Regions from separate parts of the Peteryoungia glycinendophytica genome, predicted to be linked through region 1. Evidence: predicted binding sites of a transcription regulator. Region 1 holds the regulator's gene; the other holds the start of a gene.

Region 1 (7,274 bases):
ACAGATGATCGACGGCATAGGAAATCGCCTCCTTCAGTTCCCGTTCCCACGCTTCCACCGTCTGGTTCGGCCGGGCGTAGATCAGGTCGAAGGACATGCGTGGAAAGATTTCTCGCGCCAGCTTGATGGCTTTCAGCGCATCCGCGACATCATGCAGCCGCCCGAGAAATCTAAGATCCGGATCGTTGAGCGCCTGCACGCCCATCGAAACCCGGTTGACGCCCGCCGCTCGATAGCCGTGAAAGCGGCTCGCCTCGACGCTGGATGGATTGGCCTCCATGGTGATCTCGATGCCGTCGGGCACATGCCAGGTCGCGGCGATGCCGTCGAGAATGGCGCCGACGGTTGTGGGATCCATCAGCGATGGCGTGCCGCCGCCCATAAACACGCTGGTCACCGTCTTCGGCCCCGACAGCGCCCGCATCGTCTTCATCTCGGTGAGGAAAGCGGAGACGAAACGCGCCTGGTCCACAGGCTGGTGGCGCACATGGCTGTTGAAGTCACAATAAGGACACTTGGCCGCGCAGAAGGGCCAATGGACATAGACCCCGAAGCCGGGTTCGCCCGTGTCTGGCAGAAGCGTAAACGACCTGTCGGTCAACGGCTCATGCCTCCAGGCAGGTTTCGACGAAGCGCTTGAAGGCCCGTGCCCGGTGCGACAGCGCTTCCGGGTCGCCGGGCTTCCAGCCGTGTTTCTCGTCCGCCGTCATCTCGCCAAAGGTGCGCGCGTGACCTTCCGGCTGGAAGATCGGGTCATAACCGAAGCCGGCCGTCCCGCGGGGCGCAGATGCAATGACGCCCTCGATCTCGCCGCGGAAGAATTCCGTATGCCCGTCGGGCCAGGCGAGACACAGCACGCTGACGAAGCGGGCAGTTCGCTGAGCCGGCCCCGTCGCGCCCCGCTCGGCAAGTGCCTTTTCGACCTTCTCCATCGCCCAGGGGAAATCACGTGTCCCGTCTTCCCGCTCGGCCCAGTTGGCGGTGTAGACGCCGGGCGCACCATCAAGCGCATCGATCACCAGGCCGCTATCGTCCGAAAGCGCCGGCAGACCCGAGGCCTTGGCAGAGGCCAGCGCCTTAATCGCCGCATTTTCCTCGAACGTCGTGCCCGTCTCGTCGGGCTCGACGAAAGCAAGGTCCTTGGCCGATTTGGCCGAGAAGCCGAAGGGGCCGATCAGGTCGGCGATTTCGGCGATCTTGCCGGCATTGTGGCTGGCAACGACGATGGTGCGGGTGTCGAGCTTGCGCATAGTGAATGTCCTATTCCAGATCCCATAGCCGTGGCTCGGCGCATTCCAGGCTGTTTCCCGCCGGATCGCGGAAATAGATGGATCGCGCACCGTTCGGCCAGGTGACGGTCGATTCCAGGGCGATACCGGCTTTCTTCAGCGTCTCCGCCATGGCGTCGAGATCGTTTCCGGTGACCCGGAAGCAGGCATGGCCCGGCCCCGTGGCGCCGTGTCTCGGCACGTCCAGCGAGCCGGGCGGCAGGGGTTTCAGCGTTTCCACGCTATTGAAGATCAGCAGGATGCCCGATCCGCAACGATAGAAGATGTGTCGATTGCCGTTTCTCCGGATCGTCTGAAGCCCCAGCACCTCGCCATAAAAGGTCTCGGCCTTGTCCAGGTCATCGACGTAGAGTGCGGTCTCGAGAACACCTTCGATCATCCGGCAGCCCTCAGCCGATCGCCTGCTTCTGCAGCGTCACCAGTTCGTCGATGCCGTTGCGGGCCAGACCCAGCAGCGTCAGGAACTCGTCCTGGCTGAACGGCTTGCCTTCGGCAGTCCCCTGGATCTCGACGATGCCACCGGAACCGGTCATGACGAAATTGGCATCGGTCTCGGCCGCCGAGTCCTCCAGGTAATCGAGGTCGATCACCGGCTGGTTGGCGAAGATGCCACAGGAAATGGCCGCGATATGGTCCTTCAGGACCTTCTCCACCTTCACCATGTTGCGCGCTTCCATCCATTTCAGGCAGTCATGCAGCGCAATCCAGGCACCGGTGATCGAGGCCGTGCGCGTGCCGCCATCCGCCTGGATGACGTCGCAGTCGATCGAGATCTGCCGTTCGCCGAGTGCCTCCAGATCGACGACCGCGCGCAGCGACCGGCCGATCAGCCGCTGGATTTCCTGGGTGCGGCCGCTCTGCTTGCCGGAAGAGGCTTCGCGGCGCATGCGTTCGCCCGTGGCCCGCGGCAGCATGCCATATTCCGCCGTCACCCAGCCCTTGCCGGAATTGCGCAGCCACGGTGGCGTCTTGTCTTCCAGGCTCGCCGTGCACAGCACATGCGTATCGCCGAACTTCACCAGGCAGGATCCCTCGGCATGCTTGGAGAAATTGCGCTCGAACGAGACTTTGCGCATTTGATCTGTTTTTCTGCCGGATGGCCGCATCGGTATCTCCTGGGTTGTCACTGCCTTCTAAGGAGGGCGGCTGTCCTTTGCAAAGAAAAAACCGAATGAACGCCCGGCAACTCGGGACTTCCGGCGAATTTGCCCTTTGTCATCGGCATGCGAATGACTATATTCTTCCCATGGAAACAATGAGATCATCACTGCGCTGACAATGGCCGCACCCAAGACGACCATCGCAGATGTTGCCGCATCGCTGGACGACCGATCCAGAGAGGTCTTTCGGCGGATCGTCGAGACCTATCTCGACTCCGGTGATCCGCTCGGCTCGCGCAATCTGTCCCGCCTTCTGCCGATGTCGCTGTCGCCCGCTTCCGTGCGCAACGTGATGAGCGATCTCGAGCATCTGGGCCTGATCTATGCGCCGCACGTCAGCGCGGGACGTCTGCCCACGCAAGCTGGCCTGCGCTTTTTCGTCGATGCCTTCATGCAGGTGGGGGACCTCTCGGAGACCGAGCGAGACAGCATCGAGCGCCAGATCCGTCCGACAAGTCCGGATCAACCGGTCGAGACCATGCTGACCGAGGCGAGCCGCATGCTGTCGGGCCTGTCGCGCGGCGCCGGTCTGGTCATCTCGGCGAAAAACGATCCGGTCCTCAAGCATGTCGAATTCATTCGGCTCGAGCCGACCAAGGCGCTCGCCGTGCTCGTCGGCGAACACAACCAGGTCGAAAACCGCATCATCGACCTGCCCTCGGGCGTCACCGCCTCGCAGTTGACGGAGGCCGCCAACTTCCTCAATGCAAACTTGGCGGGTCAGACACTGCGCGAATTGCGCAGCCAGATCGACAGCATGAAGACGCAGGTCGCCTCGGAACTCGATACCTTGTCCCAGGACCTCGTCAAGCGGGGCCTGGCGGTCTGGTCGGGGGAGGGGGCCGATAAGAACCCCACCCGCCTCATCGTCCGAGGTCGTGCAAACTTGCTCGAAGGTCTGGTCGACCTTGAGGACATCGATCGCCTGCGCCTGCTCTTCGACGACCTCGAGCGCAAGGAAAGCCTGATCGAGATCCTCGATCTTGCCGAAAGTGGCCCGGGTGTGCGCATCTTCATCGGCTCCGAAAACAAGCTCTTCTCGCTGTCGGGCTCGTCTCTCATCGTAGCACCCTATCGCGATGGCGAAGACCGCATCGTCGGCGCCGTCGGTGTGATCGGCCCCACGCGGCTGAATTATTCCCGCATCGTGCCGATGGTCGATTACACCGCCCAGCTCATGGCGCGCCTGTCGCGGACCGGGCGTTAGGCCGAATTGGCCGGCGACCCTTGATTTTTTCACCCCAAACCCTGATATCGGGCACGAAATCGAACCTCGTGTTCGAAAATGCAGAATCATTCGGAGAACGTCATGACCGAAGAAACCAACAAGAACGGACCTGACGCGGACGCCGCAGAGGCTTACGCTACCGAAGCTCAGGAAGATCAGGCAAACGCCGAAGCGACGACCGACGCCGAAGGCGGCGCGGCCGAAGCCCTCGATGCTCTGAAGGCGGAAAATGCCGACCTGCGCGACCGCTTCCTGCGTTTGGCAGCCGACATGGACAACCTGCGCCGTCGCACCGAACGGGAAATCAAGGACGCCAAGTCTTACGCGATGACGGGTTTTGCCCGTGACATGCTGTCGGTCTCCGACAACTTGCGCCGTGCCATCGAAAGCCTGCCGGAAGACGCCCGCGCCGGCGCGGATGCTGCGGTCACAGCGCTCATCGAAGGTGTCGAGATGACCGAGCGCGGCATGCTGGCGACCATGGAACGTCACGGCATTCGCAAGATCGAGCCGGTCGGCCAGAAGTTCGACCCGAACTTCCACCAGGCCATGTTCGAGGTCCCCAATCCCGATGTCGCCAACAACACCGTCGTTCAGGTCGTGCAGGCCGGTTACGCGATCGGCGAACGCGTCCTCCGCCCGGCCATGGTCGGCGTTGCGAAGGGTGGCCCGAAGGCCGAAGCTGCCGCCGAGGATGCTGCCAAGGCCTGAGCAAGGCCTTTACCGCATACGAAAAAAGCGCCTCGAAGGGCGCTTTTTTTATGTCTGCTGTCGGCCGCTCGCAGTCTATGCCGCGTTGGAAGCCTGTTCTTCGTTGAGGAAGGTATAGATCGCCGAGGCGGATTCGGTTGCGCGCAGCTTAGCGACCAGGTCCTGGTCACGCAGCACGCGCGCAATGCGCGACAGCGCCTTCAGGTGATCGGCGCCCGCACCTTCCGGGGCGAGCAGCAAAAAGACGAGATCGACCGGCTGGTCGTCCAGCGCCTCGAAATCGACCGGTGTTTCCAGACGTGCGAAAACGCCGGTGATCTGGGTGACCTTGTTGAGCTTGCCATGCGGGATGGCAATGCCATTGCCGACGCCGGTGGAACCCAGCCGCTCGCGCTGCAGGATAACGTCGAAGATCTCGCGCTCAGGGATGTTGGTCAGCTTGGAAGCCTTAGCCGCGAGTTCCTGAAGCAGTTGCTTCTTCGAATTCACCCTGAGTGTCGGTACGACAGCATCCTGATGCAGCAAATCTGCCAAGGCCATATCAATTTCCTTCATGCGTCTGAGCCGGTGGCGGGCGAACGTTTACGTCCGCCCGCGCCAGTCTCGTCAGCCTTTGATGTTGGCGGAATCGATCCACCCGATATTACCGTCATTCCGACGATAAACGATATTCAATTGTTCTTTTCCCGGGCTTCTGAACAGCAGCACAGGTTCGTCCGTCATGTCGAGGGCCATGACTGCCGAAGCAACCGTCATGGTCCGAAGTTTCTTCGTGCTTTCGGCCACGATCGTCGGCGCATAGTCTTCCGGCAGTTCCTCGTGATCGTCGTCGACGGAATCCATGACCGTGTAGGCCACCTCGATCGGCGGGTTCGATGCTTCGCCGGCGTGATGATCCTTCAGCTTGCGCTTGTAGCGGCGCAGGCGCTTCTCGACGCGCTCAAAGGCGGTGTCGAAGGCCACTTGCGGATCATTGGCCTCGCCTGCGGCATGCAGGTTCGCGCCGGTATCGAGATGCACCAGGCAATCGGCCGAAAATCGCGACTGCGATTTTGCCACGACCACTTGCCCGGAATACCCTCCGTCGAAGTATTTGGTAACCGCATCCTGGATTCGGTCTTCGATCCGCTGGCGGAAAGTTTCACCGATTTCCATCTGCTTGCCGGATACACGCACACTCATGGAGTTTCCCTTCTTATGATTGGTTACGTGCCCATTTTACGCCAAGCGACGCCCGCGTCCAAGCTTTTAGAGTGGTGCGGGCAGTCTGTACCTTCGTTTGTCGGGCATGATCCGGCCAATTGTCTCCGGGGCCAACAGTGTGCGCTGTCGATTGCGGCGCGCTTCTAGCCGCCATCTCGGCAAAAGTCAATGACCGGTTAATTTCCCGGATTTTCAGGGGTCTCAGTGGGAGGAAATCTTCGCCATGGCCCGCTTCTCGCGGCGACGCTGAACTGAGGACGGGATGTTCATGGACTCGCGGTATTTTGCCACGGTCCGGCGCGCAAGCTCCACACCGCTCGATTTCAGCGTGTCGACGATGTCGTCGTCCGATAGCACCGCCTCAGGGCTTTCTTTCTCGATCAAGGCCCGTATCCTGTGACGCACGGCCTCGGCCGAATGGCTGTCGCCACCTTCTGCGGATGCGATCGACACCGTGAAGAAATACTTGAGCTCGAAGAGCCCGCGAGGCGTCAGCATATATTTGTTGGTGGTGACGCGGCTGACCGTGGATTCATGCATCTTGATCGCGTCTGCGACCGTTTTCAGGTTCAGCGGCCGCAGGTGATCGACCCCGTGATCCAGGAAGGCCGATTGCTGCCGCACGATCTCGGCCGCCACCTTGCTGATCGTCCGCGCCCTTTGATCGAGGCTGCGGGTGAGCCAGTTCGCGTTCTGCAGGCATTCCGACATGAAGGCATGATCGGGGCTGTCCTTGGCCACACCCTGGCGACCCACCGCCACCATGTAGCTGTGATTGACCAGCACCCGGGGAAGCGCATCCGGATTGAGCTCGACCTGCCAGCCGCCATTGTTATCGGAGCGCACGACGACGTCGGGCGTCACCGATTCCGAGACGCTGTGCTCGAATGAGCCGCCTGGCTTCGGGTTGAGCTTGCGGATCTCCGACAGCATGTCGAGAAGATCCTCTTCGTCCACGCCGCACAGCCGCTTCAGCGTGGCAAAATCCCGCTTGGCGAGCAGTTCCAGATTGTCGACCAGCATAGCCATGGCCGGATCATAACGGTCGCGCTGGCGCAGCTGGATCCCCAGGCATTCGCTGAGCGAGCGTGCAAAGACGCCCGCAGGCTCCAGCGTCTGAAGCGTCTGCAACACCGTTTCGATTTGCTCTCGTGCACGCCCCAGTCGCGCCGCCAGTTCATCGAGATCGAGCCGCAGATAGCCGCATTCGTCAAGGTGATCGACCATGACGGCCGCAACCAGTTGGTCGGCAGGTGTCGGAAGAGCAAAAGGAATCTGCTGGTTCAGATGGTCACGCAGGCTGATCTGCCCGGCAACGAAATCGTCGAGATCGAAGCCTTCCCCAGTCTCCCCGGAATTCCCCGGCATCGACTTCCACTGCCCGAGAAGCTCCGGCGCATCGGGACGCATGCTGGAGCCTTCGTCGGCAAAGGCGGTGTCGAAATTCGTGTCCAGCCGGTCATTGAGGTTTTCGCTGCCGCTGCCCTCATACCAGTCGCTGTCGAGCGAAGGGCTGGCAACAGTATCGTCGGTGGATTGGCCGTTGTTGACGGTGGCGCTGCCATGGGCGTCGGCGGCATCGGCAGAGTCCGAGCCCAAATCTCCGTCATCTGCATTCAATTCGAGCAGCGGATTGCGTTCCACTTCCTGCGAGATGAACTGCATTAATTCGATATGGGTCAT
Region 2 (7,274 bases), 510 kb from region 1:
TCGCCGGCGATGCGGGCTTCCGAATGGAAGGCCATGGTGGTGTAGGGATTGTCGAAGTCACCCTCGATGCCGAGGCGGCGGAATTCTTCGGCCTGGATGTTGATCCAGCCCTGCGCGAATTCGCGGCATTCCTTGCGGAATTCGTTGACCGGGACCTCGTTCTTGTCCTTGCCCTTCTCGCGGTACTTTTCCTCGATCTTCCACTCGATCGGGAGGCCGTGGCAGTCCCAGCCGGGTACGTAGTTCGAATCGAAGCCGCGCATCTGGAAGGAGCGGGTGATGACGTCCTTTAAGACCTTGTTCAGCGCATGGCCGATATGGATGTTGCCGTTGGCATAGGGCGGGCCGTCATGCAGGACGAATTTTTCGCGGCCGGCGGCCGAGGCGCGCAGGCGCTTGTAGAGACCCATCTGCTTCCACTTCGCCGCCATTTCCGGCTCCTTCTGGGGAAGGCCGGCGCGCATCGGGAACTCGGTCTCGGGCAGATAGAGCGTCTTGGAGTAGTCGATCTTTTCAGGGGTATCGGTCATGGATCAGCCATCGGATGGGGCGACCTGGTCGGTCGCGGAATTGTGTCATGGATTGGCGGCAAGCGGGCGCCGGGCTTCTAACCCAACGCCAAAAACCCGGACCTTCCCGCAGCTCTTCAAGCCGCCGGGAGGGCCGGGCCAATAATTCGAATGATCCGGGCCGCCGAAAGATACGTCATGGCCGCGTTCTTTAGGGGTTTTTCGCGGCGAAAGGAAGGGGCAAGATGAGGCGCCGTGCGTAGCTTCCTACTCGCCGCTCTCCGCCTCGACGACCGCACGAAGGGCGTCGTTGATGCGGTCCTGCCAGCCCGGGCCGTCCTTCTGGAAATGCTCGATGACGGCGCTGTCGAGCTTGATCGAGACCAGTTCCTTCACCTGCGGCGGGGCGCGGCGCTCGACGGCCGGGGCAATTGGCTTTGGCGCCGGCTTGAAGAGCGCTTCTGCTGCATCCCTCGCATTGACGGGTCTGCGCGGTGTTGTAGCCATGAGATGCCTTTCGGGCTGTATCGAGTAATTTTCTGGCTGCACTAGGCGGCAGTGCGCACTGGGCGTCAAGATGTATTGGCGCGCGACAGCCGTCAGAAGGCAATCTTCATATCCAGCTCGCCGATCGCCGTGACACCCGACAGAAGCGCCCTTGCCTCTTCCTCGTCCTTGCGGATCTGAGCGACCAGCGGGTCGAGGCCATCGAATTTCCACTCGTCGCGCAGATGGCCGAAGAAGGAGACCGAGCAGATCTCGCCATAGAGGTCGCCCGAGAAATCGAAGACGAAGGTTTCAAGCCAGGGATCGCCGTTGTCGGTGACCGTCGGGCGGTAGCCGAAGCTTGCGACGCCGTCGCGGATGATGCCGTCGGGGCGGCGGAAGCGCACGGCATAAATTCCGGGCCGCAGCGTCGCCTCCGGCTGCAGATGCATGTTGGCGGTGGGAAAGCCCAGCGTGCGACCAAGCTGCTTGCCCTTCATCACCTCCGCTTCCACGGTGAAGCGATAGCCGAGGAGCCCTCCCGCCTGGGTGACGTCGCCTTCTGCCAGGAGGCCACGGATGCGGCTGGAGGAGATAACCTCGCCGCCCTCGTCACGAAAGGCATCGACCAGTGTCACGCCGAAGCCATGGCGACCGCCGGCTTCCATGAGGAAGGCGGGACCACCCTCGCGGCCTTTGCCGAAGTGGAAATCGAAGCCGGTGACGACCTCACGGGCACCGAGCCAATCGACCAGGATCGACTGGACGAAATCCTCGGCCGAGCGCTGCGAAAATTCACGGTCGAAGGGATATTCGATTACGGACTGGAAGCCCATGGCCTCGAGGATGCGGGCCCGCAGCGATGGTGGTGTCAGGCGGAAGACGGGTTTGTCCGGGTTGAAGACAGAGCGTGGATGCGGCTCGAAGGTCAGCACCATTGCGGGAACACCGAGGCTTTCGGCCCGCTCCAGAGCGCGGCGCAGCACCGCCTGATGACCCCGATGAACGCCATCAAAATTGCCGATGGCGACCACGCCGCCGCGCAGAATGGCTGGCAGCGGCTCCCTCTTTTCGTTGCGATGGAAAACCGTCATGTCTGCCCGTGCCTCATGCCAGCCGATGCATCCAGTATTGCGGGGCAACCTTTTCCCGGTCGAGGAAGACATGAAGCGCGCCCTCGTCGGTCAGGCCGTTCACCGCATAATCCGCAGCATGAATGCCGCCGGAGATATAGAGAAGGTCGAGGCCGGCATCGACGGCGCCCTTGACGTCGGTCGGCATGCCGTCGCCGATCGCCAGCACACGCGACTTGTCGAAATCGCCACGTGCCTCACGGGCCGCAGCCAGTGTCGCCTCATAGATCGGCGTATGCGGCTTTCCGGCAATGCGGGTCTCGCCGCCGAGCGCCGTATAAAAGGCGGCAACGGCACCGGCACAGGGAATAATGCGGTGGCCGCGCTCAACGACGAGATCCGGATTGGCGCAGATCAGCGGCACCTTGCGGGCGACGAAATCGGTCAGCATGTCGCGATAGTCTTCCGGCTGCTCGACCTCGTCGTCGAAGAACCCGGTGCAGACGACGCAGTCGGCCTCTTCCTGCGAGACGACCTCGACATCGAGACCATCGAACAAGGGCAGGTCCCGTGCCGGGCCGAGCAGAAAGACCTTCTTCGGGCCGGCGGCAATCAGGGTGCGGGTGACGTCGCCGGACGTGACGATGCGGTCATAGGCCGTATCCGGCACACCGATAGCGCGCAGTTGAGGAATGACGCCGATGGCGGGCCGCGGCGAATTGGTGATGAGGACCACCGTGAGGCCCTTGTTTCTCGCCGCCGTCAGCGCTTCTCCGGCAAGCGGAAAAGCGTCGATGCCGTTGTGCAGCACGCCCCAGACGTCGCAGAGGATGACGTCATAGCTGTCCGTGACGTCGCCGAGGGTGGAAATGCTGCGGGCCATCTTGGTTCCTGACTTGAAGTTCGTGCCCGGTGACATGGCAAAGGATAGGCGGCAAGGCAAGGGGTCTGGCCGAGAGCGGGGCAAATTGCTGCGCCGACTAGAGTAGAAAGCGAACGGCGAGACCGAGCATCCCGGCTGCGATCAGCGTCTTGCCGACGCCCAAATGGAAGCGAAAGATCATCACGGCTGAGAGGACGGCGATCGCCAACGCCGGAACGTCGAGCGAGGCCCAGACCGGTTGCGGCATCGACAGCCTCAGCCATCCGAGGCTCAGCAGGCTGGCCGGCTCCACAGTGTGGAAGACGACATGCAGGGCGAACCATATGGCAAGATTGAGGATGACGCCGACGACGGCGGCGGTGATCGCTGAAAGTGCCGCACTCAAAAAGCGATTGCCGCGCAGGCGCTCGATGTAGGGAGCGCCTGCAAAGATCCAGACGAAACTGGGAATGAAGGTGGCCCAGGCGGCGATGAGGCCGCCGAGGAGCCCACCGACGAGCGGATCGAGCGCACCACTCTGACGAAAGCCGGCGAGGAAGCCGACATAGGAAAGCACGAGAACCAGGGGCCCGGGGGTCGTTTCGGCGAGCGCCAGACCATCGAGCATTTCGCCGGGCTTCAGCCACGCATAATGATCGGCAGCGACCTGGGCGACATAGGCAAGTACGGCATAGGCGCCGCCGAAGGTGACGAGCGCCATCTTCGAGAAGAAGACCTGTATATCCGGCAAAGCGGTCTGAGGGAGCACCAGCCAGAGGATGGGGAGAGGCACCAGCCACAGGAGGATCCAAAACGCGAACACCGCAATCTGGCGAGCCAAGGGCGGGCGCACCGTCCCCTCCACCATGATCACGGTCGCCGCCGGTTTGGTAACTCGCGCATGAATCAAGCCAGCAAGAGCCGCCGTCAGCACGACGAGCGGGAACGGCAGAGACAGGAAGAACAGCGCGAAAAAGGCTGCGGCAGCAAGGCTCCGGTGAAAAGAAGTCTTCAGGGCCCTTTTTCCGATGCGGATGACCGCCTCGACGACGATAGCCAGCACTGCCGCCTTGAGGCCGAAGAACAGGCCCGCCACCAGCGTTGCTTCCTGGTACACGGCATAGGTGGCCGACAGGCCAAGGATGACGGCCAAGCCTGGCAGCACGAAGAGCAGTCCGGCAATGATGCCGCCGCGCACGCCATGCAGGAGCCAGCCGATATAGGTCGCAAGCTGCTGGGCCTCGGGACCCGGCAACAGCATGCAGTAGTTCAAGGCGTGGAGATATCGATCCTCGTCGATCCAGCGTTTTTCCTCGACGCAGATGCGATGCATCAGCGCGATCTGCGCGGCCGGTCCACCGAAGGAGAGGCAGCCGATACGGGCAAAGACTGAAACAAGTTCGGCGAGAGAGGGCGAAGACAGGGGAACGCTGAAGACTTTGCTGCCGTGGATGTCGGTTGATTTCGCCGGCATGCACCATCCCTTTTTTCACGAGCGCGCTTGACTCGTCGCGAGCCTGTTCTTATCTCAGCCTCGCTGGCACTCCCCGAGGGCGAGTGCTAACAAATTCCGATGCGATGCCCTTCCGGGGTCGCGAGTGTCATTTGATCGAGGGATTAGACAATGGCAAGCACCAATTTCCGTCCGCTGCACGATCGCGTTGTCGTCAAGCGCGTCGAGTCTGAAGAAAAGACCAAGGGCGGCATCATCATTCCTGACACCGCCAAGGAAAAGCCGGCTGAAGGCGAAGTCATCGCTGTTGGCCCGGGCGCCCGCGACGAAAGCGGCAAGCAGGTTGCCCTCGACGTGAAGGTCGGCGACCGCGTTCTGTTCGGCAAGTGGTCCGGTACCGAGGTCAAGCTCGATGGCGTCGACCTGCTGATCATGAAGGAAGCCGACATCATGGGCATCATCGGCTGATTTCAGCTTGATACCCCTCTTCCTCTTTAACAATTCACCAATGGGCTAGACGCCCGGGAGTTTTGAACATGGCTGCTAAAGAAATCAAGTTTGGCCGCACCGCGCGCGAAAAGATGCTGCATGGCGTCGATATCCTCGCTGACGCCGTGAAGGTTACCCTCGGCCCGAAGGGTCGCAACGTCATCATCGACAAGTCCTTCGGCGCTCCGCGCATCACCAAGGACGGTGTTTCGGTCGCCAAGGAAATCGAACTGGAAGACAAGTTCGAGAACATGGGCGCCCAGATGGTCCGCGAAGTTGCTTCGAAGACCAACGACATCGCCGGTGACGGCACCACGACCGCAACCGTTCTTGCCCAGGCCATCGTTCGCGAAGGCAACAAGGCCGTCGCTGCCGGCATGAACCCGATGGACCTGAAGCGCGGCATCGATCTGGCCGTTGCTGAAGTCGTCAAGGACCTCCAGGCCAAGGCCAAGAAGATCTCGACTTCGGAAGAAGTTGCCCAGGTCGGCACGATCTCGGCCAACGGCGACACGCAGGTCGGCAAGGACATTGCCGAAGCCATGCAGAAGGTCGGCAACGAAGGCGTCATCACCGTCGAAGAAGCCAAGACCGCTGAAACCGAACTCGAAGTCGTCGAAGGCATGCAGTTCGACCGCGGCTACCTGTCGCCCTACTTCGTGACCAACCCGGAAAAGATGGTCGCCGATCTCGACGACGCTTACATCCTTCTGCACGAAAAGAAGCTCTCGAACCTCCAGGCCATGCTGCCGGTTCTCGAAGCTGTCGTTCAGACCGGCAAGCCGCTCGTCATCATCGCTGAAGACGTGGAAGGCGAAGCCCTCGCGACCCTCGTCGTCAACAAGCTGCGCGGCGGTCTGAAGATCGCTGCCGTCAAGGCTCCGGGCTTCGGCGACCGCCGCAAGGCCATGCTGGAAGACATCGCCATCCTGTCGGGCGGCACTGTCATCTCGGAAGACCTTGGCATCAAGCTCGAGTCGGTTACGCTCGACATGCTCGGCCGCGCTAAGAAGATCTCGATCACCAAGGAAAACACCACCATCGTTGATGGTGCTGGCTCCAAGAGCGACATCGAAGGCCGCGTCGCCCAGATCAAGGCGCAGATCGAAGAAACCACTTCGGACTACGACCGCGAAAAGCTGCAGGAGCGCCTTGCCAAGCTCGCTGGCGGCGTTGCCGTCATCCGCGTTGGCGGCTCGACCGAAATCGAAGTCAAGGAACGCAAGGACCGCATCGACGACGCGCTGAACGCAACGCGCGCCGCCGTTCAGGAAGGCATCGTGCCCGGCGGTGGTACCGCTCTCCTGCGCTCTTCCACGAAGATCACCGCAAAGGGTGCAAACGACGACCAGGAAGCCGGCATCAACATCGTTCGCCGCGCTCTCCAGTCGCTGGTTCGCCAGATCGCCACCAACGCCGGTGACGAAGCTTCGATCATCGTCGGCAAGATCCTCGACAAGAACGAAGAAAACTACGGCTACAACGCCCAGACCGGCGAATTCGGCGACATGATCGCCATGGGTATCGTCGACCCGGTCAAGGTCGTTCGCACCGCCCTGCAGAACGCAGCTTCGGTTGCCTCGCTGCTCATCACCACCGAAGCCATGATCGCCGAACTTCCGAAGAAGGAAGCTGCTGGCGGCATGCCGGGCGGCATGGGCGGCATGGGCGGCATGGACATGATGTAAGACCTTCGGGTCTTACCATCAGGTCCATAGAAGCCGCCCATCACCTAAAGTGGTTCAGCGCGTCAAGCGCGCTGAACTGGCGGCATGGACATGATGTAAGACCTCCGGGTCTACCATACGGTCTGGTTTCGAAGGGCGGCTCTCGGGCCGCCCTTTTTGCGTCTGGGAACGTGTCGTGAAAGCCCCATCCGCAAATCAACACACAACCATTCGTCGTGCGTGTTGACACATCGAATTCGAATATGAATACTTGTTAACCAAGCGCTCCTTAATTGAACTGACACTTCTGGCGCGAAAGCTATCTGGCCGTCGAGCGCACCAGAAAGATTAGACTGCCCTAATATTTAGTTGCAATGCTTGGGGACAAATCGTCGATAGTTTGTCGTATCCTCGAAGGTGAGGCGTTTTCATCTAAATACTTTCATGGTATCTAGCGGATTAATTTTTGGCGGCGAAACCCGTCGGACTTGCAACCTATACTTGGGGACCAGCTTGGTCGCCAGAAGGGGCAGGTTCCGGGATTTGGCCAAATTTTGCCGGAGTTGCCGCTAGGACGCGGCACTATCCGGTGAAAACCTTTAGATGTGAGTTAGATTATTCATATATAAAGGTTTCGGACGTGATTCTGGGTTGCTCCAGGACCGCAGGTGGGGGCCCCTGCGGAGGTGAGACGAAGGCGTGCAGGCTCTCACCGGCACGCTTCCATTCAACGAA

The links. The regulator HrcA, encoded in region 1, represses chaperone genes, less so after heat shock. The targets are predictions, from matches to a motif close to GTTAGCACTCNCNNNNNGNGAGTGCTAAC.
Region 2: a site for HrcA is predicted at 4,467-4,495, ahead of groES (co-chaperone GroES). Genes of this name have one in related genera too.

The regions. Positions count from the first base shown of each region.
Region 1 covers NZ_VFYP01000001.1:331,953-339,226, forward strand. The annotation lists gene hemW (radical SAM family heme chaperone HemW) at 1-601, opposite strand, end outside; gene rdgB (RdgB/HAM1 family non-canonical purine NTP pyrophosphatase) at 606-1,250, opposite strand; gene FJQ55_RS01665 (VOC family protein) at 1,261-1,668, opposite strand; gene rph (ribonuclease PH) at 1,679-2,395, opposite strand; gene hrcA (heat-inducible transcriptional repressor HrcA) at 2,568-3,656, shown strand; gene grpE (nucleotide exchange factor GrpE) at 3,759-4,388, shown strand; gene ptsN (PTS IIA-like nitrogen regulatory protein PtsN) at 4,464-4,928, opposite strand; gene hpf (ribosome hibernation-promoting factor, HPF/YfiA family) at 4,995-5,570, opposite strand; gene rpoN (RNA polymerase factor sigma-54) at 5,793-7,274, opposite strand, start outside.
Region 2 covers NZ_VFYP01000001.1:840,563-847,836, reverse strand. The annotation lists gene ileS (isoleucine--tRNA ligase) at 1-530, opposite strand, end outside; gene FJQ55_RS04070 (BrnA antitoxin family protein) at 777-1,016, opposite strand; gene FJQ55_RS04065 (bifunctional riboflavin kinase/FAD synthetase) at 1,109-2,089, opposite strand; gene FJQ55_RS04060 (TIGR01459 family HAD-type hydrolase) at 2,103-2,951, opposite strand; gene chrA (chromate efflux transporter) at 3,049-4,404, opposite strand; gene groES (co-chaperone GroES) at 4,555-4,851, shown strand; gene groL (chaperonin GroEL) at 4,920-6,560, shown strand.